DNA from 4 places in the Paenibacillus shenyangensis genome. Region 4 is predicted to be linked to each of the others. Evidence: predicted binding sites of a transcription regulator. Region 4 holds the regulator's gene; each other region holds the start of a gene.
The links. The regulator Rex, encoded in region 4, represses fermentation and respiration genes when NADH is low (regulators of the CRP and FNR family bind a similar motif). The targets are predictions, from matches to a motif close to TTGTGAAATATTTCACAA.

Region 1 (8,004 bases), on a different contig from region 4:
CTGGTCGCTCATGGCCACTCGGTAAAATTGTTCCGGGATATGCAGCTCGAAGGACAGATTGGTATTGCGCCGAATGTGGCATGGGCAGTGCCTTATAGCAAGAGTCCGGAAGATCGCGCAGCCTGCGACCGTAACATCGAAGTCTATGCCGACTGGTTCCTTGATCCGATCTACAAAGGCAGCTACCCGGATTCACTGTATGAATGGTTCGTGCAGGCAGGTGCCCAGCCACCGGTACAAGACGGAGATATGGAGATTATTGCCCAGCCGATTGACCTGCTCGGTATTAACTACTATCATCCATCGGTGAACCGTTATCATCCGGAAGCCGGCTATCTGCAGAGCGAAGAGGTAGATATGGGATTGACCAAAACCGATATTGGCTGGCCGATCGATGCCACCGGGCTGTATGATGTACTGCATTATCTACAAAAATACGGCAATGTCGATATTTATATTACCGAGAACGGTGCCTGTGTGAATGACGGCCCGATAGACGGAGTTGTTAATGATACGCTGCGTATCCAGTATTTGCAGCAACATATCGCGCAGGTGCACCGGGTGATCAATGATGGTATTCAGCTCAAAGGGTATATGGCCTGGTCGCTGATGGATAACTTTGAATGGGCAGAAGGATACCGAATGCGCTTTGGATTGATTCATGTCGATTTCCGTACTCTCGAGCGTACACCCAAAGAAAGCTACTATTGGTACCAGAATGTAGTTCGCAACAATTGGATGGAGACACGCTGATGATGTAGATGTCTTTCTATCTCCTGATTGTTTTTTGAAAAAGCCGGTATTTCGCAGCTATAGGCATAGGCCTGTCTGCGAAATACCGGCTTTTTGCGTTCATTTAATACCAAGTTACCAAATATTTTAAGGGAAAAGCAGCTAAAGCGAATCAAACCCCTGCTTTTGTGGTAATAAGCTCTATATCATACTAACGTCATACAAACGCTACTATGAACAAACCAACCGGTAGACGGACCAGAATTACAATTATGAAAGGGGAGTGGAAGATATGGCTACCAAGAGCAAAGGGCATTCCAATTCGCCCCGCAATCATTCACCAAGACATAATACGTATGCTATGAGCAGAGCGCTAACCATCGTATCATGGGTGATCTGCGCAGTAGGTGTCTTTTTGATTATTTTCAATCTTCAACCGTTCAATGACAACAATATGGGATTGATGGGCGGAATTGGCTGTCTGGTGGCAGCAACGTTTATTTACTTTATTGGTAAATCCTTCGGTTCCATGCAGGCGCGAAGTGATGAAGGCAAGGACGGAATCAAAGAAGACTAATTGTCCTGCTTACAATTAAATAGTAGCTCCTTTGAGAATTTGTTCTTGAAGGGGCTTTTTTACGGAGTAAATATATGTTAATCTTTAAATAATGTGAAAACATTCACTTCCGCTTGCTAATAAATTGACAGATTTGTTAACAAGCTAAAAAAAAACGAAATTTACACGTCCTATGGATACGCAAAAAGCAGACTTAGTGTTAACATAGGAATGTGTGGTTTCAATATTATGAACGTCATAAGCGTTATGTGAGAAAGGGGATCAAGATGAGCAAAAAACCAGGTTCGCGCCTTATGAAATGGGTTGTTCTGATTGTGACCGTTCTGTCACTGGCCCTGACGGTTTGGGCGTTGTTTGCCGGTACAGGCAACTATTTCGTTCTTAACCCGAAAGGACCTATTGCAGAAGGACAGCGGGACTTAATCGTCATTTCTACGATTCTGACGGCAATCGTTATCGTGCCGACGACAATAATTGCTTTTATTATTGTATGGAGGTATCGTGACAAGCCAGGCAGAAAGGCCAAGTACGATCCGGATTTCAGCCACAACAATTTGCTTGAAACCATCTGGTGGGGCATTCCGATCGTTGTTATCTTTATACTGGCTGTCGTAACTGTTCGTTACACGTATGCCCTGGAACCTTCTGTGGCTCTCAAGTCCGAGAAGAAACCAGTCACAATTCAGGTTGTATCACTGGATTGGAAATGGGTGTTCTTTAACCCGGAAGAAAATATTGCCACTGTGAACTCCGTGACAATTCCGGAAGATACACCAATCCGTTTTGAACTGACAGCCGATGCGCCGATGAACTCCTTCTGGGTACCGCAGCTAGCCGGTCAGATTTACACAATGTCCGGTATGGCGATGACCCTGTACATGCAGGCTGATCATCCGGGAACCTATTTTGGTTCAGGAGCGAACTTTAGCGGTGAGCACTTTGCCGATATGAGATTTGATGTGAATGCTGTATCCGATGCCGATTATCGTGCATGGGTAGAGAAAATCAAATCCGAGTCCAAACCAATGACAATGGAAACTTACCAGTCACTGGCGATTCCAGGAACTGCTGAAAAGCAAAGCTTCTCCTCGTTCCCGGATAATTTGTTCCAACAACTCGTAACCAAATACCTGCCTGGCGGTCTGGCTGATACCAGCAACCGTGCGACTCACACGACTCCTCAGACGGAAATCAATGAGAAGGAAAGTGAACAAGGGCAGAGCGATATGGGTACAGACACCAAATCCAACAATGAGCATGACGGACTGGGTACAGACACTCAGGAAGGCTCAAACAACTAGGTTTGATCAGGTTCCGCTTGCAGATAGGCTGCTGATCGTGAAGCAGTGTACCGGTAAGCGGAGCGCATAAAGACAGTGAAAGGAGCTCCCCGATGCTCGAGAATATTAAACAGTTTGCATCAGAATTTTTTGTCACCGGTGACCCGCTGATTTACGGTGCAGACGTATCCATCGCATTGGTAACGATCGCGATCTTTGCGGGACTAACCTATTTCAAGAAATGGAAATGGTTATGGCGTAACTGGTTGACTACCGTCGATCACAAAAAAATCGGTATCATGTACATCCTCGCTGCGATCATCATGATGTTCCGCGGCGGTGTCGATGCTCTTATGATGCGGACACAGCTGGCGATTCCGAATTTCGAGTTTTTGCATCCCGAGCACTATAACCAGGTATTTACTACGCATGGCGTAGTTATGATCCTCTTTATGGCGATGCCATTTATGTTCGGTTTGTTCAACGTCGTTGTACCTCTTCAGATTGGTGCACGTGACGTCGCATTCCCTTATCTGAACTCACTCAGCTTCTGGCTGTTCTTCCTGGGTGCGATGCTGTTTAACCTGTCGTTCGTAATCGGTGGTTCACCGGATGCGGGCTGGCTGAGTTATCCGCCGCTCTCGGAACTTCAATTTAATCCAGGTCCTGGACAGAACTTCTATATCTGGGGTATTCAGATCTCCGGTATTGGTTCCCTGGCAACAGGTATCAACTTCCTGGTAACCATCATCAAAATGCGTGCACCAGGCATGACAATGATGAAAATGCCGATGTTCACATGGTCGGTATTTGCAACTTGTGTAATCATTATTTTTGCATTCCCAATTTTGACTGTTACACTGGCACTGCTGTTCCTTGACCGTTTTGCTGGAGGGCATTTCTTCACGCTCGATGGCGGCGGTAACCCAATGATGTATATCAACTTGATCTGGATGTGGGGTCACCCTGAGGTATACATTGTTATTCTGCCGGCGTTCGGTATTTTCTCCGAAGTCGTCAGCGTATTCTCCCGTAAAAAACTGTTTGGTTACACATCCATGGTATTCGCCATGATGATCATCGCCTTCGTATCCTTCTTCACCTGGGCTCACCATTTCTTCACAATGGGTTCCGGTGCAGACGTCAACGCATTCTTTGCGATTTCGACGATGCTGATTGCGATTCCGACAGGGGTTAAAATCTTTAACTGGCTGTTTACGATGTATCGCGGACGAATTCGCTTCGATCTGCCGATGCTGTGGACCGTTGCCTTTATCCCGGCCTTTATCGTCGGTGGTATGACAGGGGTTCTGCTGGCGGTTGCGCCTGCTGACTTCCAGTATCACAACAGTTACTTCCTGATTGCTCACTTCCACCAGGTTCTGATCGGTGGTGTCGTATTTGGTTACTTCGCTGGTATGTACTACTGGTGGCCAAAAATGTTCGGCTTCAAGCTGAACGAGACGCTGGGCAGATGGTCCTTCTGGTTCTGGAACATCGGTTTCTACGTATGTTTCATGCCGCAATACCTGCTCGGTCTGATGGGTATGACTCGTCGTGTAAGTACGTTTGACTGGGATACAGGCTGGGGACCACTGAACGTGGTATCTACAGTCGGTGCATACCTGATGGGTATCGCATTTATCTTCCAGGCAATCCAGATTGCCTACAGCTTCAAGTATCGCGAAAAAGATACAACAGGCGATATCTGGGATGCTCATACGCTGGAATGGACAATTCCTTCCCCAGCGCCAGAGTATAACTTTGCAATTACACCTGTAGTGGACAGCAGAGATCCGCTGTGGGTTGAGAAGCAGCGTCGTGCTGCCGGCAAGCTTCCGAAGAAAGATGCGAAGCCGAAATACGAACCAATTCACATGCCTAGTAACTCGGGTATACCGATTGTATTTTCTACTTTCTTCTTCATCGCTGGTTTCGGATTTACGTTCCACTGGGTATGGATGGCAGTCCTGGGTCTTGCAGGCGTCCTGGCATGTCTGGTTGCGCGTTCCATGAACGATGATGAAGGCTTCTACATCCCTGCTGAAGAAGTAGAAAAGACTGAGGCTTCATTAAGGGGGACACTTTAATGGCACAAGCCGTATCACAGAATGATCATGGTCATCACGATCATGGACATCATGATCCGCAAGAGCTAAAAATGCTTGGCTTCTGGATCTTCCTGATCACAGACGTTATTCTGTTCGGTACGCTGTTTGCTACGTATGTGGTGCTTCACCACAACACGGCAGGCGGACCGAGCGGTGCTGATATTTTCGAAATGCCTGGCGTTATCGCCGAGACATTCATCCTCTTGACGAGTAGTTTCACAAGTGGTCTGGCTGTTCTGGCAATGAACAAAGGTAAAGTAAAACAATTGATCGGTTGGCTCGTTGTAACATGGATCCTGGGTGCTGCCTTTATCTACCTCGAAGTAGATGAGTTTGCCAAACTGATCCATGAAGGTCATGGCTTCTCCGGAAGTGCATTCCTGAGCTCCTTCTTTACACTGGTAGGAACGCACGGACTTCACGTTTCTATGGGTCTTGGCTGGATGCTGCTGTTGATTATCCAACTGTCCCGTCGTGGTATTAACGATGTAACACGCGGCAAAATCAACGTAATCAGCTTGTACTGGCACTTTTTGGACGCAGTATGGATCTTCCTGCTGTCGGTCGTATATCTGATGGGGGTGATGTAACATGGCGAATCATTCCAACCATTCACACGGACATGACGAAGCTCATGCGCATGGCTCACTGAAGTCTTATATCATCGGCTTCATCCTGTCGATTATACTGACCATTATTCCACTGGTTGTCGTTATGAATCATATGATGGATCCGATTCCTACGATCTTTGTCATTATGATTACAGCGATTCTGCAGTTCGTTGTACAGCTGTTCTTCTTCATGCACGTACGCGAGCGTCAGGGTAACCAACCACGCTGGAACGTTATGGCTCTGATCTTCGGTCTGGCTATCGTACTGGTAGTCGTATCCGGTTCGATCTGGATCATGACTTACAACGGCGTAGGTTACTAATTCGAGTGATTCTGTTTGATAGCTCAAGCAGTTATGGAACAGGTATAGAAATACAATAAAAGCTCTTCTGCAAGTTGGCTTTCCCTTTCGAGAGAAGGGAGGCTGATACCGCAGAAGAGCTTTTTTGTTGTGTCTGGATGGTCTGGAATCCGAAGTGTAATCTATAAGAATACATCATTTTCGAACAAGTTAAGAGCAGTTGACCCAATCTCGGCTTAATAAGCTATAAGCAGGATAAACCTGGTACATTGTGATCGAGCCTGTTCAGGACAGAACGCTGTTCATATAAGCAGGTTGATACTTATCTTGTAAATACTTCTCGATCTCATCACGCAGTTCGGGGCGATTCAGGGCGAATTCCAGTGTCGCTTTGACATAGCCCAGTGGATCGCCAATATCATAGCGGCTACCTTGAATCTCCAGTGCGGCGAGGTGGGGCAGACGGGAGATTGCATCAGTCAGCTGGATTTCGCCACCTTTGCCCGGTGCAGTATTTTCCAAAATATCAAAAATCTCAGGTGGTAGTACATAACGGCCGATAACCGCCAGATCAGAGGGAGCATCTTCTACATTCGGCTTCTCCACAATATCGCTAACCGGGATAATTGAATACGGTGTACTGGATACGGCAGTCGGAGCGACAATACCGTATTTATGGGTATGCTCATACGGTACATGCTGCACGCCGACGATAGCCGTCGAAGGGTACACATTCTGTTTAAGCAGCTGCTGGAGTCCCGGCTCTTCATGTACAATCAGATCATCGCCCAGTAGTACGGCAAAAGGCTCATTACCGACAAACTGGCGTGCACACAGAATCGCATGACCCAGTCCAAGCGGTTTTTTCTGACGGATGTAATGGATATCTGCCATTTCGGAAATACGGTTGACCTGCTCCAGCAGAGCCGTCTTGCCTTTGGAAGCCAGATCCAGCTCTAATTCAATCGAATGGTCAAAGTGGTCTTCAATCGAGCGCTTGCCGCGTCCGGTGACGATTAATATAGATTCAATGCCGCTGGCGACAGCTTCTTCGATAATGTACTGAATAGCCGGTTTGTCGACGATGGGAAGCATCTCTTTGGGTTGTGCTTTGGTAGCAGGCAGCAGTCGTGTACCGAGACCGGCTGCAGGAATAATCGCTTTGCTTACTTTCATAATAAATGCCTCCTTGGTTGTAATCCTCGTAATCCATGTATAAAAAGGGACAGCGTAGAAGATCTGCCGCTGTCCGCGTGGTGCTTAACGAAATACCCACAATTTGCTAAAGCCAAAATTAATAACAAGTCCCAGCACGGTGACGACCATTTTGGCGATCCAGACCGGAATAGTAGCTGAAATCAGACTGATGGCAATCGTCGTAATAGCTGCGACAATACCATTGACGAGCAGGAAGCGCAGCAGTTCGCCCATATTCCATCCTTTACCTCGTTCAAAAGTCCAGCGCCGATTCCAGAAATAGCTGTTAGCTGTACCGGCCGCATAGCTAATCACTTGTGCCGGAGCCACACCGATCAGATGATGAAGCAGCATAAAGACGATAAAATCAATCGCCGTATTGGAGACGCCTACTGCAGCAAAACGCACGGCTTGATTCGTAAACAGCTTAGAAACCAACATAACGTTGTTCCTGGATCATGGGACGTTGTTCGCTGACAGGACGCTGCTGCTCCTGACTAAAGTTCTTGGTCTCCTGTATGAGATACAGTGGCCGCTGCTTGACCTCGTCATAGATACGGCCGATATATTCGCCCAGCACTCCGAGAATAATCAGCATAATGCCATTTAGGAACAGAATGCAGGCGATTACGGATGCCCAGCCAGGCGTAGTAGAGAAGTGCAGCAGCTTCTGCCCGACGACGAACAGCAGATAGATAAAGCTGAATACAGAGATGACACTGCCGAGTATACTGGCCAGTCGCAGCGGTTTCAGAGAAAAGGCCACCAGTGCATCGGAAGCGAATTTAAGCATTTTCTTGAGTGGATACTTGGTTTCGCCGGCGAAACGTTCTTCCCGTACATAGGAGATAGATGTCTGGCGGAATCCCACCCAGCTCACCAGCCCCCGTACAAAGCGGTTCGTTTCCTTGAGACTCTTCATCGCTTCGCATACTTTACGATCGATCAGCCGGAAGTCACCGGTATCAAGCGGAATATCAATATCGCTCAATTTGTTGAGTGTCCGGTAAAAAGCGGCTGCCGACCATTTTTTGAATCCGGTCTCGCCTTTGCGCTCAGCGCGTGTAGCATAGACGACATCGTAGCCTTCTTTCCATTTCCCGATCATTTCCAAAATCAGTTCGGGCGGGTCCTGCAGATCGGCATCAATGACAACAATAGCATCACCTTGTGCATGATCCATCCCTGCCGTAAT
Region 2 (8,004 bases), on a different contig from region 4:
CCCTTTCCTTGTGGTGTGATTTGCCAAGCAGATTCAGGTAGGAATTAGCGAGGTTTCTAGAGTGACACCGCTTCGAGTAAATGGATTGCTCTTCTGCCGCTTGTTGTGTCAGGATATCTGGAATGACTGCTGAAGCAGTCGATATCCTGGCACAAAGGCGGCGTCTGAGCAATTCCATTTACTCTCCGCTCTATGTCGGGAGAAACGCCAATTTCTAAAAGATTGCAGTTGGCAAGCATTGGTGCGGTAATTTATTGATAAGTTGTTTATGCTTTTTATTACATTTTGTACGGTTTATTACATTGCGTTGTGGAACGTACGGTTGATAACGTCCAGCTGTTGTTCACGTGTCAATTTGATAAAGTTAACAGCGTAACCCGATACGCGGATTGTCAGCTGTGGATAGTTTTCTGGATGATCCATAGCGTCGATCAGCTGTTCACGATCAAAGACGTTGACGTTCAGGTGATGCGCATCGCTGCCGAAGTATCCATCCAGCATGGCAACCAGGTTAGATTTGCGGATTTCTTCTTCTTTACCCAGTGCTTTTGGCACGATCGAGAAGGTATTGGAAATACCATCCAAGCTGTGTTCGTATGGCAGTTTGGCAACAGAGCTCAGAGATGCCAAGGCACCTTTTTTGTCACGTCCGTGCATTGGGTTGGCACCTGGTGCGAATGGTTCGCCTGCTTTACGTCCATCTGGTGTAGTACCTGTTTTCTTGCCGTATACAACGTTAGAAGTAATGGTCAGTACGGATTGAGTAGGTACAGCTTCACGATACGTTTTGTGCTGACGAATCATACCCATGAATGTTTCAACGAGTTCAACAGCAATCTGGTCAACACGATCATCATTGTTACCATAGCAAGGGAATTCGCCTTCGATTTCGAAATCTATTGCAATGCCCTGTTCGTTACGAATAGGTTTAACTTTGGCATATTTGATAGCACTCAGTGAATCGGCTGCTACTGACAGACCGGCAATACCGCAAGCCATGGTACGCAGGATATCACGATCGTGCAGTGCCATTTCGATACGTTCGTAGCTGTATTTGTCATGCATGTAGTGAATGATGTTCAGTGCATCCATGTACACTTTGGACAGCCACTGCATCATTGGTTTGTAGCGTGCGATCACTTCATCATAGTCCAGATATTCGGAAGTGATTGCCGGGAATTCAGGGCCTACTTGAGCGCCGGATTTCTCGTCTTTACCACCGTTGATTGCGTACAGCAGCGTTTTGGCCAGGTTGGCACGAGCGCCGAAGAACTGCATTTGTTTACCGATACGCATTGCGGATACGCAGCAAGCAATACCATAGTCATCGCCATAGATTGGACGCATCAGATCATCATTTTCATACTGGATGGAGCTGGTTTCGATCGATACTTTGGCACAATATTTTTTGAAGCCTTCTGGCAGTTTTTCGGACCAGAGAACAGTCAGGTTCGGTTCCGGTGCAGGTCCCAGATTGTAGAGGGTATGCAGGAAGCGGAAGCTGCTCTTCGTTACTCTTGTTGTACCATCAACTGCCATACCACCGATCGACTCGGTTACCCATGTTGGATCACCACTGAACAGATCATTGTAATCCGGAGTACGCAGGAATTTGACGATACGCAGTTTCATTACGAAATGGTCAACCAGTTCCTGAGCGGTTTCTTCATTTAATGTGCCTTCTTGCAGATCACGCTGGATGTAAATATCCAGGAACGAAGATACGCGTCCAAGAGACATTGCCGCACCATTTTGTTCTTTGACAGCAGCGAGGTAACCGAAGTACAGCCATTGGAAAGCTTCTTTGGCATTTTGAGCTGGTTTGGAAATGTCCATACCGTGAGCTGCTGCCATTTGTTTCAGTTCATTCAGTGCACGATACTGCTCGCTGATTTCTTCACGCAAGCGGATCGTTGCTTCATCCATGCCTTCGCCAATAGTTTGATCATGTTCTTGTTGTTTTTGTTTCATCAGGAAGTCCACACCGTACAATGCTACCCGGCGATAGTCACCAATGATACGACCGCGGCCATAAGCATCTGGCAGACCCGTTACGATACCCGATTTGCGGGCTGCACGAATCTCTGCAGTGTAAGCATCGAATACACCCTGGTTATGTGTTTTGCGAATATTGGTGAATGTATCGACGATGGATTGTGGAACTTCAAAGCCGTAAGCTTTACAAGCATCGATAACCATCCGAATACCACCGTAAGGTTGAATAGAACGTTTGAAAGGCTCATCTGTCTGTACACCGACGATTTGTTCTTTTTCTTTGTCCAAGTAACCAGGACCATGGGATGTGATCGAACCTGGTGTGTTGACATCAACGTCCCATACGCCGCCTCTTTCACGTTCTTCTTTGGAGAGCTGGGATACGATTTTCCATAGATCATTTGTATTTTGAGTAGGTCCTGCCAGGAATGATTCATTTCCAAGGTAAGGATTGATATTCTCATCAATAAAGTTTTTAGTATCAACATGGTTGGTCCATTTCCCTTTGTTAAAACCTCTCCATGCATCCTGTTGTGACTGGTCCATTACATTTCTCTCGATTACCGACATTGATAATCCCTCCATAATTTGTGAATTTAATCACAAATGATATTGTAGCTGTACCTTGACTAAACATTGGACCGGCTACTGTGTGCTCCGGCTATGTCTTTATTATGACGGACAGACCCGTTTGAGTATGTGACATATATCACAAAAAAAGAGACAAAATATGATTTTTATCACTTTCTGTCACTGGTACAGCATAATTTTAAATATATAACAGATTAGTACGCTGCAGCTGAAGTTCTAGATTATAGAACACCATTTTATTGCCCACTCCAGCCAACCAGCAGTACAGCGGGTATCGAAATAGAGATACAGTTGCTGCAAGTTTGAAGTGTTCAAAATGATAATACATCACTTTGAAGAAAATTAGCGATAGAGTTATGGCTGCACCATTGCTTTGGAATGAATACTTTACAGATTTGTCCTCTGCAGAAATGTGGCTGGAACGCTTAATTTATGATAAGACAATTTGTTAAAATGATTATTCATTACTGATTCGCTATTCATGCAGCACTCATTCACCACTCTAGAAAGGAACAAGAGCTGCTCCTCCTGTTAAGCCTGGAGATTCTGAAATGTTAGAAAAAAGGTGAATCTTCAGGCTTAAACGTCGTCACTGCTCTTATTTCCTTTCTTCCGTTCCGTGCTTATTGCATCATTAGAAGGTGCACGGTGCGACATCATTTTATTTTCATCATGCTAAATTTCCATCTATCATCCCCTCTCTGGTATGAATTAATCAACACGAAAATGCATATACTGCTGCAAATGAATTCAGCTATTCATAAACTAGACTACTCGCAGCGAAGATAAGGGAATTCTCCTTCAAGCCGATATTTAAGAATGGATATGTACCGCTGCAAGCGGTGATTCAGACATATCCATTCTTAACCGGAGGCCGGAAGGAGAATTCCCTTACCGGAGCGCTTGCTACCTCCCCTTCCCATTAACCAGACCCATCCATTCATTTATTTATAAGTTCAACATTAAAAGTTGCAGTTGCAGTTGCAGTTGCAGCCCAATGATATGCGACTAGACGAAATAATAAAAGAATTGCTCCCACCCTCTGCGTACAGCAGCTAAGTGGAAGCAATCCCGATTATCAATAAACTACGTTATACAATTATAAGCGGCTTGCTGCTATTTATAAGCAACTTGCGTTGGTCTATGGTCTTACTCAAATTTGCCGTAGAAAGCGTTGCGGTATACATCAGCCAGTTCGGTCACCAGCGGCATTTTAGGATTGGCAGTTGTACATTGATCTTCAAATGCGCGATCAGCCAGGTAATCGACATGTGCTTCGAAGTCTTTGGCATCAAAGCCCAATGCTTCGAACGATTCAGGGATACCCAGTTTGCGGTTCAGATCACGGATAGCATTGATCAGGCTGGTTACACCTTCTTCGGTAGTACGTGCTGGCAGTCCCAGGATACGGGCAATTTCAGCGTAACGTTCGTCAGCGATGAAGTGCGAGTATTTAGGGAACGATGCGAATTTGGTTGGTTTTTTCGCATTGTAGCGAATAACATGCGGCATCAGGATCGCGTTGGTACGTCCGTGTGCAGTATGATATTGTCCGCCCCATTTGTGCGCCAAGCTGTGGTTAATACCCAGGAAGGCATTTGCAAAGGCCATACCGGCGATTGTCGAAGCATTATGCATTTTCTCACGAGCCAGTTTGTCGCCTTGCAGTGCGGATTGCTCCAAGTATTGGAATACCAGTTGGATCGCTTTGATCGCCAGACCATCAGTGTAGTCGTTAGCCATATTCGATACATACGCTTCAATCGCATGAGTCAGTACGTCCATACCGGTATCTGCTACAGCTACACGTGGCAGGGAGTAGACGAACTCAGGGTCTACAATCGCTACGTCTGGAGTCAGTTCATAGTCTGCCAGAGGATATTTGGTGTTGCCTTTTTCTTTGTCTGTAATAACCGCGAACGATGTTACTTCCGAACCTGTACCCGAAGTGGTAGGGATAGCAACAAATTGCGCTTTTTGTCCCAGATGTGGATATTTGTAGATCCGTTTGCGGATATCCATGAATTTTTGTTTCAGGTTATCGAATTCTACATCAGGGTATTCATAGAACAGCCACATACCTTTGGCAGCATCCATTGGTGATCCGCCGCCCAGTGCGATAATGCAGTCAGGCTGGAAGCGTTCCATCATTTGGCGACCGCGTTCTACTGTAGTCGTCGATGGATCCGGCTCTACGTCGGAGAATACTTCGATTGCTACCGGTGTCTGACGTTGACGCAGATAGTGCTCTACTTTTTCTACATATCCCAGTTGTACCATCATTGGGTCAGTAACGATGATAACACGGCTGATGTTTGGCATTTTAGCCAGATATTGAGTCGAACCTTTTTCAAAGTATACTTTGGAAGGAATCTTGAACCATTGCATATTCACGGTACGACGCGCCACCCTTTTCACGTTAATCAGATTGACTGCTGTTACATTGGAAGATGTCGAGTTACGTCCATACGATCCGCAGCCCAATGTCAGGGAAGGCAGGTTCGTATTGTAAATGTCGCCAATAGCGCCATGTGTCGAAGGAGAATTCACGATGATACGTCCGGTTTGCAGACGATCTGCGAATTTCTGGATGACTTCATCATTGTTGGAATGGATCGCCGAAGAGTGACCCATACCGCCGAATTCAACAACTTGTGCAGCACGCTCGATACCTTGCTCTGCATTTTTCACTTTATAACAAGCCAGTACAGGACTTAATTTTTCAGCGGACAATGGATATTTGGTGCCTACGCCTTCCAGTTCGGCAACCAGGATTTTGGTTCCTGCCGGAACAGTGATACCGCTCATTTCAGCGATTTTGGTTGCTGGTTGACCGACGATTGCCGGGTTGACTGCACATTTCTCTACATTCATAGCACCTGCAGTCAGTTTGCCAACTTCTTCTTTATTAAGGAAATAGCAGCCATTGTCGATCATCAGTTTTTTCACTTGCTCGAATACGGGCTCTTCGATGATAACAGCTTGTTCGGATGCGCAGATCATACCATTATCAAACGATTTGGACAGGATCAGGTCGGTTACAGCCTGTTTGAGATCCGCACTTTTCTCGATAAAGGCAGGTACGTTACCAGGACCTACGCCCAGCGCCGGTTTACCGCAGCTATAAGCTGCTTTGACCATTGCGCCACCGCCAGTAGCCAGAATCAATGCTACATCAGGATGATTCATCAATGCATTCGTTTTATCCATGGAAGGATTATCGATCCACTGGATACAATCTGCAGGAGCACCATGTTTGACAGCTGCTTCGAGCAGGATTCTTGCAGCTTCCTTACTGCATTGTTGTGCAGATGGGTGGAAACCGAAGATAATTGGGTTACGTGTCTTGATAGCGATCAACGCTTTGAACATTGTAGTTGATGTCGGGTTGGTTACCGGAGTGATCCCCATGATTGTGCCAACCGGTTCAGCGATTTTCTGGAAGTTGTCGTATGCATTGTCTTCAATGATACCAACTGTTTTTTCGTTTTTGATGCTGTGATATATATATTCAGTCGCAAAGATGTTTTTGGTGATTTTGTCTTCATATACCCCTCTGCCTGTTTCTTCAACAGCCAGCTTGGCGAGATACATGTGCTTGTCCAGTCCGGCAAGTGCCATGGCCTGTACAACTTCATCAATTTGTTCCTGATTCATTTTCATAAATGCGGCTTGTGCTTTGTTTGCTTTGTCGATCATTTTTTGAATTTCTTCCTGTGCAGTAACTTCTACGGTGCGAGTGGCATCATTTTTAACAGCCATTTCTCTCATCCTCCTCAGAATGTGTGGTGCTTTCTGTCTACGCACTGATCATAGCATAGAGATATAAATCATAATGTGATTTTTTTCACAATCAATTTTTATTTTTAAAAACTTAATCATCTTCTTTTTTCTTTTTGCATTTTGAACTAACTCGCGTTATAATATAAGTGAAAATAATCACAAAGTTTAAATTTAAAAACAATGATGACCATACTATTAGAAGCATTAATTTAAAGGAATATAAATTCAATTTAATTTAGTAAATTTTTCCTTAAAACATGATGCAATCCGATTATTTTCGCGTATAATTGGGAGATGAAGGGGAGGACGAACATGAATAAATTTGCAGAGATCATGAACAACAACGTCGAAGGAAACACATCGTGTTTTTCGGATATTAATATGGAGCGTATGCTGGCTTATGCGACAGAGCGCAGCATTCCTTCGGGGTCGCACCTATTTTGGGAAGGCGATCTGTCCGACAAGCTCTACTTTATCAAAAGTGGACGTGTGAAATTGACCAAATCAACCGATGAAGGTAAAGAACTTATTCTATATATGTATCAGTCTGGTGACATGATCGGACAGGCTGATCCGTTCTCCGGTACGCGGCTCGGATTCACAGCAGAGACACTTGAAGATACAGAAGTGGCAGTTATCGAACATAAAGATCTGGAGATGATTATCTGCCAGCACTGTGACTTTGCTATCGACTTTATGAAATGGATGGGTACGCATCATCGCCTAACCCAGACCAAAGTCCGTGACCTTATGCTGTATGGCAAACCAGGGGCCCTCTGCTCGACTCTGATTCGTCTCAGCAATACGTACGGCGAAGATTACAATGAAGACGGATCGATCCTGATCAACAAAAAAATCACCCATACGGATCTATCCAATATGATCGGTGCTACGCGTGAAAGTGTTAACCGTATGCTCAGTGATCTGCGCAAAAAAGACGTGATTGAATATGAGCATGGCATGATCATTATTCATGATATGGAAGCTCTGCAGGAAGTATGTCACTGTGAACTCTGCCCACGAGAAATATGCCGGATCTGATTACGCCGACTTCTCTCCCCGGCGTTGACCAATTGCGCGAATAACTATATAACAAGGTACATGCAAAAAAGCTTTCCGCTGATAAATACCAAGCGGAAAGCTTTTTAATTGAGACAGCGTCTGCCGGCCCGGATGGAGGTGTAAAGTATTAATCCACCCACTGCTCTGCCCAATTCTGGATTTGTTCCATAACGGGTTGAAGCGCCCGACCTTTGTCAGTCAGTTCATACTCAATTCGTACCGGTGTCTCCGGATATACCTGGCGAGTCAAAATACCGCTTCCCTCCAGATCCTTCATTCGCTCCGAAAGCATTTTATCGCTCATCATCGGAATAAGATTCGAGATATCCTTAAAACGTTTTGGTCCGCTCATCAGAGACTGAATAATCAGACCATTCCATCTTTTTCCGAGAAAAGAAAAAGCGGTCTCAAAGCGAGGGCATAATCCCAATTGATGCTGTTCCATGTCTTTTCACCTCTTCATCCGTCCATAGCACAATAATGGGTTGTCGTAAGCTTTGTATATATATAAATTCGATGTAAGCTTACAATTAGTTAGCATATATATTTTAACACATTTTACCTAATAAGAAA
Region 3 (8,004 bases), on a different contig from region 4:
CACGCTGATACAGTGCTTCTGTGGAAATACCGATGCCCGGTACAATCGCACCGCCCAGATAATTGCCCTGGTCATCAATACAGTCAAATGTGGTTGCGGTTCCAAAATCTACGACAATGACCGGACTGCCATACAGGGAAATAGCAGCTACAGCATTCACAATCCGGTCGGCTCCCACTTCGCGCGGATTCTCGTAGCGCAGATTCAGTCCGGTACGTATGCCAGGACCGATAATCATGGGCGTATGATGCAGATATTTCTCGCACATTTCTTCCAAAGTATGCATAATCGGCGGCACTACGGAAGAAATGATAATGCCTTTGATATCGGCAATAATAATGCCCGACATCTGAAATAATTGATGAACCGTCACTCCATACTCATCCGGTGTTGCCTGCCGATTGGTACTGATACGAAAATGATGCAGCAGCTTCTCGCCTCGATATACGCCAAACGCAATATTCGTATTTCCAATATCAATCACCAATACCAATACGTGTCACTCCCTCTTCTTGTTTCCCAGATCCAGACTGATATCCAGATTATCAAAAGAATAGGTCAGTCGTCCAACCGAGATAATATCGATCCCCGTCTCGGCTAATCCGCGAATCGTCGTGAGCGATACATTTCCCGAAGCCTCAATACGGACATGAGGGCTCTGCCTGCGAATCAAAGCGACCGCTTCGCGCATCAGCTCATGATTCATATTATCCAGCATAATGATATCTGCACCACTTTGCAGGGCTTCCTTTACCTGCTCCAGGGTCTCGGTCTCTACTTCGATTGTCATCGTATGCGGAATCTGTGCTCGGGCCGACTGAACAGCAGGCAGAATTCCACCAGCCGCTTTGATATGATTATCCTTGATCATGACTGCATCATACAGACCGAATCGGTGATTGCTGCCACCACCGACGCGGACAGCATACTTTTCCAGCATCCGGTGGCCTGGTGTAGTCTTGCGCGTATCGACAAGCCGCACCGGCAGCTCATCAATGATATCTACATATTGGCGCGTGCGTGTAGCAATGCCGGACATGCGCTGCAGCAGATTCAGAGCAAGTCGTTCTCCGGTGAGCAGAGAATGGGTGCTGCCCTCCACTCTGGCGATAATATCCCCTTGGGCAAGAGGCTGTCCTTCTGTCGCAACAGCGGTAAATAGAAGTTCAGGGTCAACCGTATGAAATACATGCTCGGCCACAGGCAATCCGGCCAGAATACCATCCTGTTTGGCATGGATAACAGCCACACTATGATGACCTGGCGGAACTGTAGCAGCGGTCGTGATATCGCCTGATCCTACATCCTCCTGCAGCCACAGTTTGATCCAATTCGTAAGATTCTCCTGATATCCGTTAAACATCATCTCTATTCTCCTCCATGAGTCCGTGTGTAATATGCTGTAGTGTATGCTTTTGCCAATCCAGATCATTTCGTTCAGGGAAATCTTCACGGTAATGGCCACCACGGCTTTCCTGGCGATACCAGGCTGCCTGCAAGATCAAAGCTGCACACAGATGCATATTGCGAAGCTCCAGTTGCTCAAAGGTACAATCTTCATAAGGCAAATCTGGCAGTCGTGCGAGAAGCATCATACCTTCCTGCAACCCATCGCTACTACGGCTGATCCCTGCATATCCAGTCATGATCTGCTGGAGCTGCTTCCGTATTTCATGTTCATCTACAGCAAGCATTAGATTGGATGCTTCGCTTGTGAATTTATTTACATTTCTCCGGTCGCCAAAAGAAGATGAAGACGCCAGTGGCTCAGAGTGCCGGCTGATCCGAGAAAGCTGCGTAGCCAGATGTATACTCGGTTCGACTATTTTATTTCCGCAAGCTGCGGCAGCTGCGCCATAATCAAATTCGATTCTTGCTACCGATTGAGTGTGCCGATCATGGTAGAACCGCTGTTTATCTGCTTCTACAGCTGACCATGAAGGATCGATAATGCGCTCGACAATCCTTTTACCAAATACAATCGCTTCGGACAAGGAGTTACTCGCCAGACGATTCGCTCCATGTACTCCGGTGGATGATACTTCACCGCAAGCAAACAGCCTGTGAATGCTGCTTTCTCCATATTGATCTGTACGGATGCCGCCCATCATGTAGTGAGCTGCCGGCGCAACCGGTATCCAGTCCAATGCCAGATCCAGTCCATAATTCATACAGGTCTCATAAATGGTCGGAAAGCGCTGCTGAAGCTTCTCTGCCGTCTCATGAGTAATATCCAGATACACATTCGGGCTGCCATCCTGCTGCATCTCGTTCACGATAGCACGGGCCACAATATCACGCGGAGCCAGATCACGTAAAGGATGATATCGCTCCATAAAAGCTTCTCCCTGCCGATTCCGCAGAATAGCGCCTTCTCCCCTCACAGCTTCCGAGATCAGAAACCGCGGAGCACCCGGATAACAAAGAGCGGTCGGATGAAATTGCACAAATTCCATATCCCGAAGTACTGCGCCAGCCCGGTAGGCTATCGCCAGGCCGTCTCCTGTCGCTACATCCGGATTAGTCGTCTGCTCATACAGCTGGCCGGTTCCACCTGTACAAAGCACAGTTGCTTCTGCCTCCACATATACTCTGCTTCCATCCGGCCGCTGTACGATCGCACCACTGCATTCTTTTTTATCATGCACCAGATCTACCGTAAAATGATGCTCCCAGATCGTAATCCGTTTATTTTCCGCTACCTGACGAGCCAATGCTCTGACAATCTCGTAGCCTGTTGAGTCTCCATTGGCATGCAAAATACGGCGATGACTATGTGCGCCCTCACGGGTCAGTTCCAGTTGTCCATTCGCTGTATCAAAAGCAGTCCCCAGCCGTATCAGCTCCTGAACACCTGACGGGCCTTCATGTACCAGTATATCTACAGCCGGGGATGAACAAAGTCCGGCTCCGGCGAGCAGAGTATCCTCACGATGATAAACGGGCGAATCGTCATTACTGATTACCGCTGCAATACCGCCCTGGGCATAACGAGTGTTGCTTTCCAGTAATGCTTTCTTTGTGATTAATAGCACGTTCTTATGTTCACTTGCGAGGATAGCCGTATACAGACCCGCTATCCCGGAACCGATAATCAGCACATCTGTTGTCTTCTGCTCCAGGTGTTGATGCGCCTTTTTATCCGGTTGCTTATATTCCGCATTCATCCCATACGCCTGCCTTTCTATTGACCGATTCTAGGAAGAAGAAACTTCCAACATTCGTTCCAGCGAGATCCGTGCACGGTCAGCAACAGCTGGCGGTACATAAATTTGCGGTTTCATCGTCTCCAGGCAGTTAACGAGCTTTTTGAGATTGTTTACTTTCATATTGGGACATACCAGATATTTGCTGGCAAAATGAAATGCCTTGTCTGGACTATCCTTGCGCAGCTGATAACCAGTGCCATCTTCCGTGCCTACAATAAATTCCTGACAATCCGATTCCCGGCAATATTTAATAATCGCAGTCGTACTACCTACAAAGTCACCCAGTGCTACGACTTCAGGACGGCACTCCGGATGAACGACAAACTGTGCGTTGGGGTGCTTGGCTCTCATCTCGACCACGTCTTTGACGGTGAGCATATCATGGGTATTGCAGTATCCTTCCCAGATGATCATCTTCTTGTCCGTATGCTGTTGTACATAATGACCGAGGTTTTTATCCGGCACCCAGATAATCTCGTCAGAATCGACCGACTGGATCACTTTTACCGCATTGGCGGATGTACAGCAGATATCGGTTTCTGCTTTGACATCGGCAGAGGAGTTGATATAGGTAACCACTTTGGCATTCGGATGCTTTTCCTTGAGACGACGCAGTCCATCCACATTGACCATATCGGCCATTGGGCAGCCTGCCCGTTCATCCGGTATAATGACCGTTTTGTTGGGTGCTAGTATTTTGGCGCTTTCTCCCATAAAATGAACTCCGCAAAATACAATCGTATCTGCGTCTGTCTGTGCTGCCTTTTGAGCCAGCAAAAAAGAATCTCCCCGAAAATCAGCCACTTCCTGAATCTCATCCCGCTGGTAATAGTGCGCCAGAATAATAGCATTTCGTTCCTTTTTCAACTGAAGCAGACGCTTCCTTAATTCTGCATCACGTTCTGCCTTTTTCTCCAATGCCAGAGCTTCCATGAATTCATCTCCCTGTAATAGTTTGAGACAGTTTTCACAATCTTGAACGTTTATAGGTTCATCATTAAATGGATGATCTTATTGACTTTGTGAAAAAAATCTCGTAGTCGACTGCGAAATGTGTCAAAATTGTGATCAACATCTCCAATAATGTACACAATCCTCTATAGGATTGTCAATCCATTATTGGGCACGAAGTTAACATTCTTTTTATGGAATTATAGAGAGGTCATTGTATTAGGAGGTATTAGGAGAATCATTAACGTTCATGTCATTTTTATCGTTTTATAACCCATACAAAAAAAGCCTGAAGATCTTAGAGATCTTCAGGCTTTTGATAAGATTGCATTTTATGAACTTAGATGGTCGGCGTACCGCCACCAGAGCCACGATTATCATCAGAACCGTCAGTTGGATTGTTCGGAATGGTTCCGCCCGCTCCTGGAGCTGATGATGGATTATTGTCTTTTTCAAGACGTACCTGGGAGTCGCCAATGCTGTCAAAAGTAGGTTCTCCACCTTCGGAAGGACCACTGTCGTTACCGCCAGTTGTGCCTTCACCCAAACCTTCCAATGATCCATTTTCGATCAGGTACTTGATTTGTTCAAAGTCCAGTGTCTCTACTTCAAGCAATGTTTGTGCCACCAGATGCATTTCGCGAGAGTGTTTTTGCAGCAGCTCACGACAACGCTCGTAAGACTCGGTGATGAAGCGATTCATTTCCTGATCGATTTCGTAAGCAATCGCATCACTGTAGTTCTGCTCATGTCCAAAATCGCGTCCCAGGAATACTTGACCCTGCGAATTACCAAACTGCATAGGGCCGAGCTTCTCACTCATACCGTATTCAACGATCATGCTGCGCACGATGCTGGTCGCCTGTTGGAAGTCACTGTATGCGCCGGTACCAATCTCACCGATATACAATTCTTCCGCTACACGTCCGCCCAGGAGACCGGTTACTTTATCCAGCAGTTCCTGCTTGGTTACAAGTGTACGATCTTCTTTTGGCATCATGATTACATAACCGCCAGCGCGTCCGCGCGGCACGATCGTTACTTTGTGTACCATATCGGCATGTTCCAGGAAATAACCAACGATGGTATGTCCTGCTTCGTGGTAGGCGACGATACGTTTCTCGCGGTCACTGATTACGCGGCTGCGTTTCTCTGTACCTACGATAACGCGGTCAATCGCTTCGTCTACCTCGCGCATGGAAATATCACGACGGTTGCGGCGTGCTGCCAGAAGCGCTGCTTCGTTCAGCAGGTTCTCCAGATCCGCTCCGGTAAAGCCGGTTGTACGCTTCGCAATAATATCCAGTTTGACATCTTTGGTCAGCGGTTTGTTGCGTGCATGGACTTTCAGTACCGCTTCGCGGCCTTTAACATCCGGACGATCAACCGTAATCTGACGGTCAAAACGACCTGGACGCAGAAGCGCAGGGTCCAGAATATCCGGACGGTTGGTTGCCGCTACGATAATGATACCTTCGTTGGCTCCAAAACCATCCATTTCAACGAGCAACTGGTTGAGCGTTTGTTCACGTTCATCGTGACCACCGCCCAGGCCAGCACCACGCTGACGTCCTACTGCGTCAATCTCATCGATAAAGATGATACATGGCGCATTTTTCTTCGCATTCTCGAAAAGGTCACGTACACGGGATGCACCGACACCGACGAACATTTCGACGAAGTCAGAACCCGAGATGCTGAAGAATGGTACTCCTGCTTCACCGGCTACTGCACGGGCAAGGAGTGTTTTACCTGTACCCGGAGGACCCACGAGCAGTACCCCTTTAGGGATACGGGCACCAACGGTATTGAACTTACGCGGATCTTTGAGGAAATCAACCACTTCGACGAGTTCCTGTTTCTCTTCGTCTGCGCCGGCTACATCCTCAAAAGTAATCTTTTTCTTCTCTTCGTTATACAGACGCGCACGGCTTTTGCCAAAGTTCATCACTTTGCCGCCGCCACCCTGAGCCTGATTGAAGAGGAAGAAGAAGAGAATAAACATAATCACGAGCGGGATCATGGATGTTATAAAAGACAACCAGATACTGTCGCCTTCCTTAGGCTTAACGGTTACCTGCGTCCCCTTGGTTTCACTGGCAGTGTTAATTAAATCCAACGCTGCGTCGGTGGCAGGGATGTAGGATGAAAACTGCTTGGTCTTTGCACCTTCAGGTTGCTCTTTGTACATACCGGTAACCAGATAAGCATAGTTATCATATTGAATCGTTACCGATGCTACATTACCGCTGTTGAGTGCGGCTTTGAGCTGGTCATATCTTGGATTATCGGCAGCTTCACTTCCGTCACTTACGTAACGGACAATGCCCACCACGACTAAAAATAGTATTAAATAGAACCCAGAATTCCGGATGAACCGATTCATCCCCTACCTCCTCTCAAGACACTTAAATTATTTTACCATAGCCCGTCTGACCTTCTCAATAGATGTCAGAGTGCAATAACAGATATTGTTATTAATGAGCAAAATGCCCATTCATAACCATTTCCATTATTGCCCGCAGAGCCGGTAATTAGTTCGAATAAATTTCCGGTTTTAAAATCCCGATGTAGGGGAGATTCCGGTAATGCTCGGCATAGTCCAGACCGTAACCAACAATAAAGGCATCCGGGATAATGAATCCTGTATAATCTGCCTCCAGCTCGACTGTTCTGCCTGTCGGCTTATCGAAAAGGGTGACTACACGCACACTCTTGGCACTGCGACCACGCAGAATCTCCATGAGGTAGCTGAGCGTAAGACCACTATCAATAATATCTTCAACAATCAGTACATCACGGCCTTCTACAGATACGTCCAGATCTTTGATAATCTTAACGACACCGGATGATTTGGTGGAAGCACCATAACTGGACACTGCCATAAAATCGATTTCCAGTGGTACTTCGATCCGTTTTACCAGATCGGCCATAAATACAAATGCGCCTTTCAAGACACAGATTACAAGCGGATTGCGATCCTTGTAATCTTCACCGAGCTTCGCGCCCAGTTCCAGAATTTTCTGCTGAATTTCTTCCTCGCTGATGAGCACTTCTTTGATATCGTTGTGCAACTTGGATGAACCTCCTACATTATACTTATCAAGCTAAATCGATGGAAATCAAACATTATTTTGCAGACTTTATCCGTCTCATATACAGACAATGAATCGAGCCCGGATGCAAAAGTGCTTCCTGTGAGCGCCGGACTCCCGGAATCCACAGTACGCGGCCATGATCGTCCGTCAATAATGGCAGGCAATCACGCTGAGATAATGGTATTTTGGCATCGATAAAAAGATTCTTAACTTTCTTCGTTCCACTGCCCAGCAGCTTGATCATATCGCCGGGACGGCGGGAACGCAAATAAAGCGGAAAATCCGTTAAATCCGCATCAAATAACGCTTCATCCGAAGAAAGCTGTAAAGCTTCGGAATGACACTCTTTCCATTCCAGCAAGCGAATCTCTACCTGATCCGAAGACCCTGGTATGGATATGGTGGCATTTTCACGCTGCAGAGGAATACAAAATGGCTCTATTCCATCCCGGTAATCCTGCATAAACCGGATATCTTCATACTCGCGTACGCAGATTACCCGATCTCCAACATCCAGATTCCAGCTTGTGAGATGACTGTTTACAATCTGCTGGCGGATTAATTCGATTTTGGTAAAATCAAATTGTTCAGCAGTTGATGACAGATAATTTAATATTAGTTTAATCAACCTCCGTTGTAAAGCGACATGAGCGCCCACAAAGGAAGTCACGGGAAATGAAAATGATCCTTCTTTTTCTTTAACCAATTCCGCATATAACGCCTCGGTTTGCTGCTGAATATATTCA
Region 4 (8,004 bases):
ACGGCAATTGAAACAACCACGGTAATCATAACAGGCAGCGCCCGAAGTTTCATACATGTCCTCCTCTGTGTATATACATGATGCAGTTATTTTTCGTATAACTTTATTTCGGCAGACATTAGCCTTTCGGTAACCCAAAAACGACAGGTTTTTTTTTGTTTTTCTAAAATAATTTACACAAATTGTAGATAATTGTAGTATATCATACCCATTTGCTCCATTTTAAGGCAACTCTATGAACTTTATTTTACATAAAATAATAATACAAAATCCGAAAATGATACGTTTGCTTGATGCAGACGAACTCTTTCGGATTTTTTAATTTGTCGAATATGTTATATCAAGCAATCCATATTTTGGAGCAAATTCGTATAATTCATTATTATCTACGGGCAGTATTTATCTGAAAACGCCTATCTGCCTCTATATCACCAGCAAATATATAGTACTATCCCAAAAAAGCTTATTACTATACTAACGCTTTTGGATAGTCTGCTGCAAGTTTGGCAAATCCGGATAAGGCTTGTTTTTGGCTATTGGTCTATGCTATATTGTGTAAAACATTTACATATTCAACCTTTTGTATGGATTTCTTACGTATAATGTTCTTGTTATATATTATACTTGAATCTTAATAATAGCCAAATGTGCTGATTAGAAGTAGTAGGATTGATAAACCTTACAGAGAGCCGCTGGTTGGTGCAAAGCGGTAGCGCATATCATTCCGAACTGATCTATGAACAGCTGCCTGATATGTAGGGTATGCCGGACTTCCACCGTTACAGGGATAGATGGTGATTGCCATCGAAAAAGATGATACCCTGTACTATCGGGTTATCAATTAGAGTGGTACCGCGGGTTCAGCCCCGTCTCTATAACAGAGACGGGGCTTTTTGCTGTTCTGATTCCGGGTCAGGGCAGCCCCGCTTTATATATATGGTTTAGGGATATGGTTGAAAGTTGTATCGGTTATGTATGGAGAATCACCACTATTACTCAGGAGGAATGGATATGAACCGTAATATTATTGTACTGGATACAACACTGCGTGATGGCGAACAGGTACCTGGGGCACGAATGAATCTGGAGCAAAAAATCGAATTTGCCCATCAACTCAAAAGGCTGCAAGTGGATATGATTGAAGCCGGCTTTCCCGCTTCTTCCCGTGGGGATTTTGAGGCTGTACAGCGAATTGCAGCTATTACCGGTCAATCCATGGCAGTAACCGCACTGGCACGAGCGGTATCTTCGGATATTGACGCTGTTTATCAAAGCATCAAAGCTGCAGAGCATCCATTTATTCATATTGTGCTGGGTACTTCCAATGTACACGTAACGAGCAAATTTCAACGTTCTCATGAAGCTGTCCGTCAAATGGGGGTTGATGCTGTCAAATATGCACGTACGCTGCTGCCTGAAGTCCAGTATTCGACCGAAGATGCTTCAAGATCCGACTTTGAATATTTATGGCAAACGATTGAGGCCGTGGTACGGGCAGGTGCGACTATTATCAATATTCCTGATACGGTTGGTTATGCGGAACCGGATGAATTTGGACATCTGATCCATCGTATTCATGACCGGCTTCAGAATCTGAATGATCGGGTTATGCTGAGTGTTCATTGTCATAATGACCTGGGCATGGCGACTGCCAATACGCTGAGTGCGATACGTAATGGTGCCCAAAAAGTAGAATGTACGATTAATGGCCTTGGCGAACGTGCCGGTAATACGTCACTTGAAGAAGTGGTAATGGCACTCAAGGTCAAAGAAGACCTCTACCGCTGTACAACGGGTATACGTACCGAAGAATTGATGAATACCTCACGGCTGCTGACGCATCTGACCGGTCTTGATGTGCAGGTAAACAAAGCCATTACAGGAGAAAATGCATTTGCCCACTCTTCGGGCATTCATCAGGATGGACTGCTCAAGGACAAGAATGTATATGAGATTATGTCTCCCGAGCAGGTCGGTGCGGGTGCTATGGAACTGATCCTGACCGCACGGTCCGGACGCCATGCCTTTCGTAATGCAATCGGCAAACTGGGCTATGGCGATCGTCAGCCTGAAGAAGTAGAAGCATTATTTGCCGCATTCCTGGAACTGGCTGATCGTAAAAAGGAAATCTATGATCATGACCTGCTGTTTCTGCTCAGTGAATCTTCCAACCGTAATGAATCCGACAAACTATATTCTCTTGATTCTTTTCAAGTCATCACAGGAGATCTGCATCCCACTGCTACCGTACAGCTGCGTAAAGGCGAATCGGTGTATACGGGAAGCTCTACCGGTGACGGTCCGATTGATGCGCTATACAGTGTGGTTCGTCAATTGACCGGAATCGATATCAGTCTGAGACATTACAAAATCAACAGCATCTCACGAGGTCAGGAAGCGATCGGACGTGTCAGCGTACAGATTGATTACGAAGGACAGACCTATTCCGGCCGAGCGATGGATACGGATATTATTCGGGCCAGTGCATTGGCGCTGATTAACGGGATCAACACGCTGCTGCTGGACACTCCGCATCGAGATCATCGACAGACTCTGGTGCAGACTCCATAGGCTTCCCGCTAGGATGTACGTCATTCTCTACGCAGAATAGGTGATAATATACAAAAAAGCGGCTGCATATGAGATTACTATCTCTGCAGCCGCTTTTTATATTCATTTTCTTATGGATCGTTGTTAATCATTCATGACCTGGTAACAATATCGCCGGATTAATTGCCGGACAATGTGTTAGGCAGCTCCATCGGTCCACCCAGCTTGGTGCCATCACGGAAGTTGTAAAATACATAGTAATAATGATCTCCTGATTTGGCGAATACCTGCCATGTGTATTTACCGTTGTACGAACCCGGTAGGGTACGAACCACTTCAGCACCTGGCAGATCTTTTTGTACCAGCTGATCCACCTGTTGTACATTTATGGTTCCTGCTGTTTTCTCTACATGTACAGCATTGGCTCCCTGTACCGGAGTGCCGTCTTTATTAAATTTGACCCAGACCATTACTTCCTGCTGCTGATCATTCTGTCCCTGCACTACCCAATAGATCGACTTTTCATTCCAGACCGACTGGTACGTGCGGGTAAGCGAAGTCAGGTTAGCCTGCTTCTGGGCAATCTCCAGCGCTTCCTGTTCATGGCTCCATGGCTTGGCCATAACATGCACATAGAACTGGTTCACACATAGTACTATTAGACCTACTACTGTAATAATAATCGCTATCCACTTGCCACTTCCCAAATTTCGCAAGACACGCCATCCTTTCTGTTCAACTTGCGGTTAGCGTGTGAGCAAACCTTCAAAAGCAAGCTGTGCTTCACGGCGGATTTTTTCTTCATCCAACGTCAGCGATACGCCATCTTTGATTAGCTGCTTGCCGTCTACCCAGACATGCAGTACATCTTTGGCGCTGGCTGAATATACCGTGTGAGAGATAAAGTCCGTAAACGGCAGGAAATGAGGCTGATCGATATTCAGAGATGTGATATCGGCTTTCATTCCCACTGCAAATACGCCTGTGTTATCCAGGAATACGGATTTGGCACCATATTCGGTACCCATACGCAGAGCTTCCAGTGCAGGTACAGCCGTAGGATCACCGGATACGCCTTTATGGATCAATGCGGCCAGGCGCATTTCTTCAAACATATCCAGATTGTTATTGCTTGCAGGTCCATCCGTACCCAGGGATACAACTACGCCTGCACGCAGCAGATCAGGTACACGTGCTACACCACTCGCCAGCTTAAGGTTGCTGCCCGGGTTATGAGAAATGGTTGCTTTGTGGGCAGCCAGTTTTTGAATCTCTTCATCAGTCAGATGAACAGCATGTGCCAGCAAGGTTGGACGAGTGAATACACCCAGTTTTTCCAGATGATCTACCGGACGCAGACCGTAGTCACGTACGTTTTGTTCTACCTCAGCCACGGTCTCGGACATATGGGTATGCAGTGGAACATCCAGATCATGAGCAGCCTGCACGAATTTCTCGATAAATGCCGGTGGACAAGTGTACGGGGCATGTGGAGACATCATTGTGGTGATGCGTCCATTCGCTTGACCATGCCAGTCGCGTACGAATTGTACCGCCTGGTTAAGCTTCTCGTTCTGCTCTTCTTCCGAGCACAGACCGATAACGCCGCGCATCAGGACTGCGCGCATGCCGGATTGCTCAACGACTTCGGCAACACGCTCGGAACGGTCATACATATCAAGGAATGTTGTTGTGCCGCCTTTGAGCATTTCCAGAACAGACAGTGCTGTACCGATGTAGACATCATCACTCGTAAATTTGGCTTCCATCGGCCACATTTTCTCCTGCAACCATACTTGCAGAGCCAGATCATCTCCATAACCGCGCAGCAAGGACATGGCCGCATGACCATGACTGTTCACTAATCCGGGAATAAAGAATTGATGTCTACCGTCTACGATCGTCATGCCTTCCTGATCAGCAGGCTCCTCTTCGCCCAGATAAGTAATCACATCATTCTCGATAACCATGTGTCCGTATAATACAGATTTTTCTCCATGGGAAGCTGCGAAGATTCCGTTTTTGATCATCCATTTACTCGGTGAGTTGTTCATTCGTCTCTAATTCCTTTCCATCTTCAAGGTAGTAGGCCAGACTCAGCAGATCGGTAGTAAAATCTGCTGTATGCACACGTACATGTGGTGGTGTTTTCAGGATAATCGGTGCAAAATTCAGAATCGCCTCGATGCCTGCTTCAATCAGCTGATCGGCAACACGCTGTGCCTCGGTATTGGGAACGGTAATAATACCGACCCGGATATGCTTGGACTTCACTGTCTCGGACAGCTCATCTATCGGCTGTACAGTCAGCGTATTAATCTGGGTCCCTACCTTGGGTGTATACGAATCAAAGATTGCTATAATCTTCATCGTCTCCTGCAGATAGACATTATAGTTGGAAAGCGCGTGTCCCAGATTACCTGCTCCAATCAGCGCGACATTGATCTGCTGATCAAGCTTCAGGATATGACGTATCTTCTCAATCAGATAGGATACATCATATCCGATTCCTTTACGACCAAAATCACCAAAATAAGCAAGGTCTTTACGAATTTGGGCTGGGTTGAGATCCAGTTTTTGTCCCAGCTCCTGCGAAGATACAGTGGGTACCTCACGGGTATGCAGCTCGTTCAGGTATCTTAGGTAGACAGGTAATCTTCGCACGACCGCTTCTGATATTTTATCGGATTTCATGCTTGCTCCCCCTCTTGATTTGCAGCATCCTTCTCGTTCTCACGATGGCTCAGCCATTCCGCAATACGGGGAACCATTTGCTGCGTAGGCATATGTTCCATTTTGGGACCGGGCAGCGAATACAGGAAGTGCTTACCATAATACGATTCGATAACACGGGTATCATAGATAAGTACAATACCGCGGTCATTCGCTGTCCGGACCAGTCTGCCAAAGCCCTGCTTGAACCGGATAACTGCCTGTGGTACAGATAATTTCATAAATGGATTTTTCTTCTCTTTTTTGAGCCGTTCACTTTTGGCTTCTACCAATGGATGATTGGGCGGCTGGAAAGGCAGTCGCACAATCGCCAGACAGGTCAGTGCCTCTCCGGGAATATCGACGCCTTCCCAGAAGCTGCTCGTCCCCAGCAGTACGCAGGCCGGATGCTCCTGGAAACGGCGGGTCAGCTTGGTCCGGCTGCCTCCATCCACACCCTGTCCGAATACGGCAATATCGCTCTGTGATAATTTCTCCTTCAGAGGCTCGTACACCTGCTTGAGCATGCGATAAGAAGTAAATAAGACCAGCATACGTCCGCGCGTTGCCTCGGCAGCATCTGCCAGCGAACGGGCCAGCATGCTGACAAAGTGTTCATCACCGACACTTCCCTTCACGCTTGGGAAGTCTCTTGGGATCAGTACAAGTGACTGTTCCCGGTAATTAAACGGAGATTCCAGCATCGAGGTATTCAGCTTGCCCTGCTGCTCGGCTTCCTTAAGCCCCAGTTGTTCGATCATGTACTGGAAATTTTTGTCGATCGACAGTGTTGCAGATGTCAGCACAATACTTTTCTTTTTGTCAAAGAAATGCTCTTTGAGCTGCTGGCTGACATCGACCGGAACAGCATACATCTGCAGCGATTTGCTGCGATAATTGCCGTTCGCTTCATACCAGTAGACCGTATCGTCACTATCCAGCTTGATAAAATGACGAAGATCATCGCGAACACCGGTCAGATCCTTGAATAGTCCCGATACATCGGTTACGAGTCCATCGCTATCCAGCACCTCATCCGATTCCTTGATCTTGTTCATGACCTGTTCACCCTTACGGATAATCTGGCTAAGACCAATATAAATCCGATTTTCCAGCTCCGCGATTTCGGCCCATTCTTCCGGTTTCTTTTGCGGCAGCAGACGAAGGGTAAACTGCGCAGCCTCGCCTGGAGCCGCATCACTGCGCTGTGGCAGCAGAGCGAACAACAGCTCACTAAGCTTATCCCAGTCTTCTTTAACATCTGTTAGTTCCGGATACAGATTATCGATGGCTATTGCCCACTCCATACCGCGTTCACTGCCAGAAGATCCCAGCTGCTGACGCAAAATCGCCAGCTGACCGGTCTTGCTGTCCTTGAACAGACGCAGCATTGGATGAACCAATGTGAAATATTTCATGTGCATGCCCAGATGTTTGCCGGCTACATCTTCAAGATGATGAGCCTCATCAATAACCAGATGCTCGTAGGCAGGCAGCAGCTGATGTCCAGCCTTGATATCGGTAAACAGCTTGGAATGGTTCGTAATTACCACATCTGCTGCACCGGCTTCATGCTTGGCTCGGTGATAAAAGCACTGCCGGAACCATGGACAAGCACGTCCCAGACAGGAATCGGTATCACTGGCGACCGTTTCCCAGAAATCGCCACCGCGGTTGCCCATATTGAGCTCTTCATCATCCCCGGTCTCGGTAGCTGTCAGCCAGACAATCATCTGGGCAGCGATCAGCACATCTTCCTTGGGACTCTGAAATTCCTTTGTATTTATTTTATGCTCAAATTTGCGCAGACACAAATAATGCTGGCGTCCCTTGAACACGGCAGCACGAAAAGCAAACGGAATCACTTGTGTCAGCAGCGGAACATCCCGTTCGCGCAGCTGTTCCTGCAAATTAATCGTATGCGTGCTGACCATAACTCTCTCGCTGTTTTTGACGCTATGATAAATGGAAGGCAGCAAATAACCAAGCGATTTGCCCGTTCCGGTTCCTGCTTCAATCAATAAATGCTTCTCATCCGTAAGTGCGCGTACTACTTCGTCAAACATCTGATTCTGCGGCTCACGTTCTTCATAATCCGGCAGCAGCTTGCGCAAGTTGTCTTTGACCTGTTCCAGGAACTCATCAAAGGACACATCTGCCAGCGGCATGCCTTCTCTTGCTTCCTCGGCAGAAGGGATATCCATCCAGTCGCCTACTTTCAGCGCAAGCTGGCGGTAGAATCGATGTTCATCCAGATCCTGTGCCGGCTGTGCTTCACGCTGCATGCGCACACCATCAAAGTACCAGCCCAGATCACTATCCTGATTGTCGAACAGCTCTGCCAGGCGCTGTACTGTAATCAGCGGCAGACCATCCAATTCTTCCAGGCATTTCAGAAATACATAGGCTGTCGCCAGTGCATCACTATCCGCCTGATGGGGACGATCATGTTCGAATCCAAGCGAGCTGCTGACCATACTCAGCTGATAACTAGGCAGATTCGGGAAAAATACACGCAGGAAATCCATCGTATCCAGCACTCTGCCGGTAAACGGCAAATAACCGGTACGGTCCAGTGCACGCTGCAAAAAGCCCAAATCAAAAGCTACATTATGTCCGACCAGCACTGCATCTTCCAGTAGCGGAATCATCTCCAGCATCACGTCATCCAGTTCTGGAGCGTCTGCTACATCTTCGTTGCGAATACCCGTTAATCCGGTAATAAATGGAGGAATCTTCCCT

Region 1: the regulator Rex is predicted to act here: its motif matches at 1,401-1,418, upstream of qoxA (cytochrome aa3 quinol oxidase subunit II).
Region 2: the regulator Rex is predicted to act here: its motif matches at 2,584-2,601, upstream of pflB (formate C-acetyltransferase).
Region 3: the regulator Rex is predicted to act here: its motif matches at 4,165-4,182, upstream of nadA (quinolinate synthase NadA).

What each region holds. Positions count from the first base shown of each region.
Region 1 is NZ_AOIG01000021.1:72,156-80,159, forward strand. Features, by position in the region: gene H065_RS0116910 (GH1 family beta-glucosidase) at 1-753, shown strand, start outside; gene H065_RS26175 (hypothetical protein) at 1,025-1,309, shown strand; gene qoxA (cytochrome aa3 quinol oxidase subunit II) at 1,576-2,610, shown strand; gene H065_RS0116925 (cbb3-type cytochrome c oxidase subunit I) at 2,703-4,679, shown strand; gene cyoC (cytochrome o ubiquinol oxidase subunit III) at 4,679-5,290, shown strand; gene cyoD (cytochrome o ubiquinol oxidase subunit IV) at 5,292-5,633, shown strand; gene galU (UTP--glucose-1-phosphate uridylyltransferase GalU) at 5,898-6,788, opposite strand; gene H065_RS0116945 (GtrA family protein) at 6,873-7,250, opposite strand; gene H065_RS0116950 (glycosyltransferase family 2 protein) at 7,237-8,004, opposite strand, start outside.
Region 2 is NZ_AOIG01000030.1:63,435-71,438, forward strand. Features, by position in the region: gene pflB (formate C-acetyltransferase) at 298-2,565, opposite strand; gene adhE (bifunctional acetaldehyde-CoA/alcohol dehydrogenase) at 3,736-6,348, opposite strand; gene H065_RS0122205 (Crp/Fnr family transcriptional regulator) at 6,682-7,410, shown strand; gene H065_RS0122210 (winged helix-turn-helix transcriptional regulator) at 7,559-7,876, opposite strand.
Region 3 is NZ_AOIG01000034.1:13,779-21,782, forward strand. Features, by position in the region: gene H065_RS0123295 (type III pantothenate kinase) at 1-493, opposite strand, end outside; gene nadC (carboxylating nicotinate-nucleotide diphosphorylase) at 500-1,366, opposite strand; gene nadB (L-aspartate oxidase) at 1,356-3,167, opposite strand; gene nadA (quinolinate synthase NadA) at 3,198-4,142, opposite strand; gene ftsH (ATP-dependent zinc metalloprotease FtsH) at 4,501-6,546, opposite strand; gene hpt (hypoxanthine phosphoribosyltransferase) at 6,695-7,234, opposite strand; gene tilS (tRNA lysidine(34) synthetase TilS) at 7,290-8,004, opposite strand, start outside.
Region 4 is NZ_AOIG01000011.1:10,749-18,752, reverse strand. Features, by position in the region: gene H065_RS0109995 (hypothetical protein) at 1-53, opposite strand, end outside; T-box leader at 642-877, shown strand; gene H065_RS0109990 (2-isopropylmalate synthase) at 1,012-2,571, shown strand; gene H065_RS0109985 (cell wall elongation regulator TseB-like domain-containing protein) at 2,730-3,266, opposite strand; gene H065_RS0109980 (amidohydrolase) at 3,297-4,604, opposite strand; gene H065_RS0109975 (redox-sensing transcriptional repressor Rex) at 4,585-5,244, opposite strand; gene dinG (ATP-dependent DNA helicase DinG) at 5,241-8,004, opposite strand, start outside.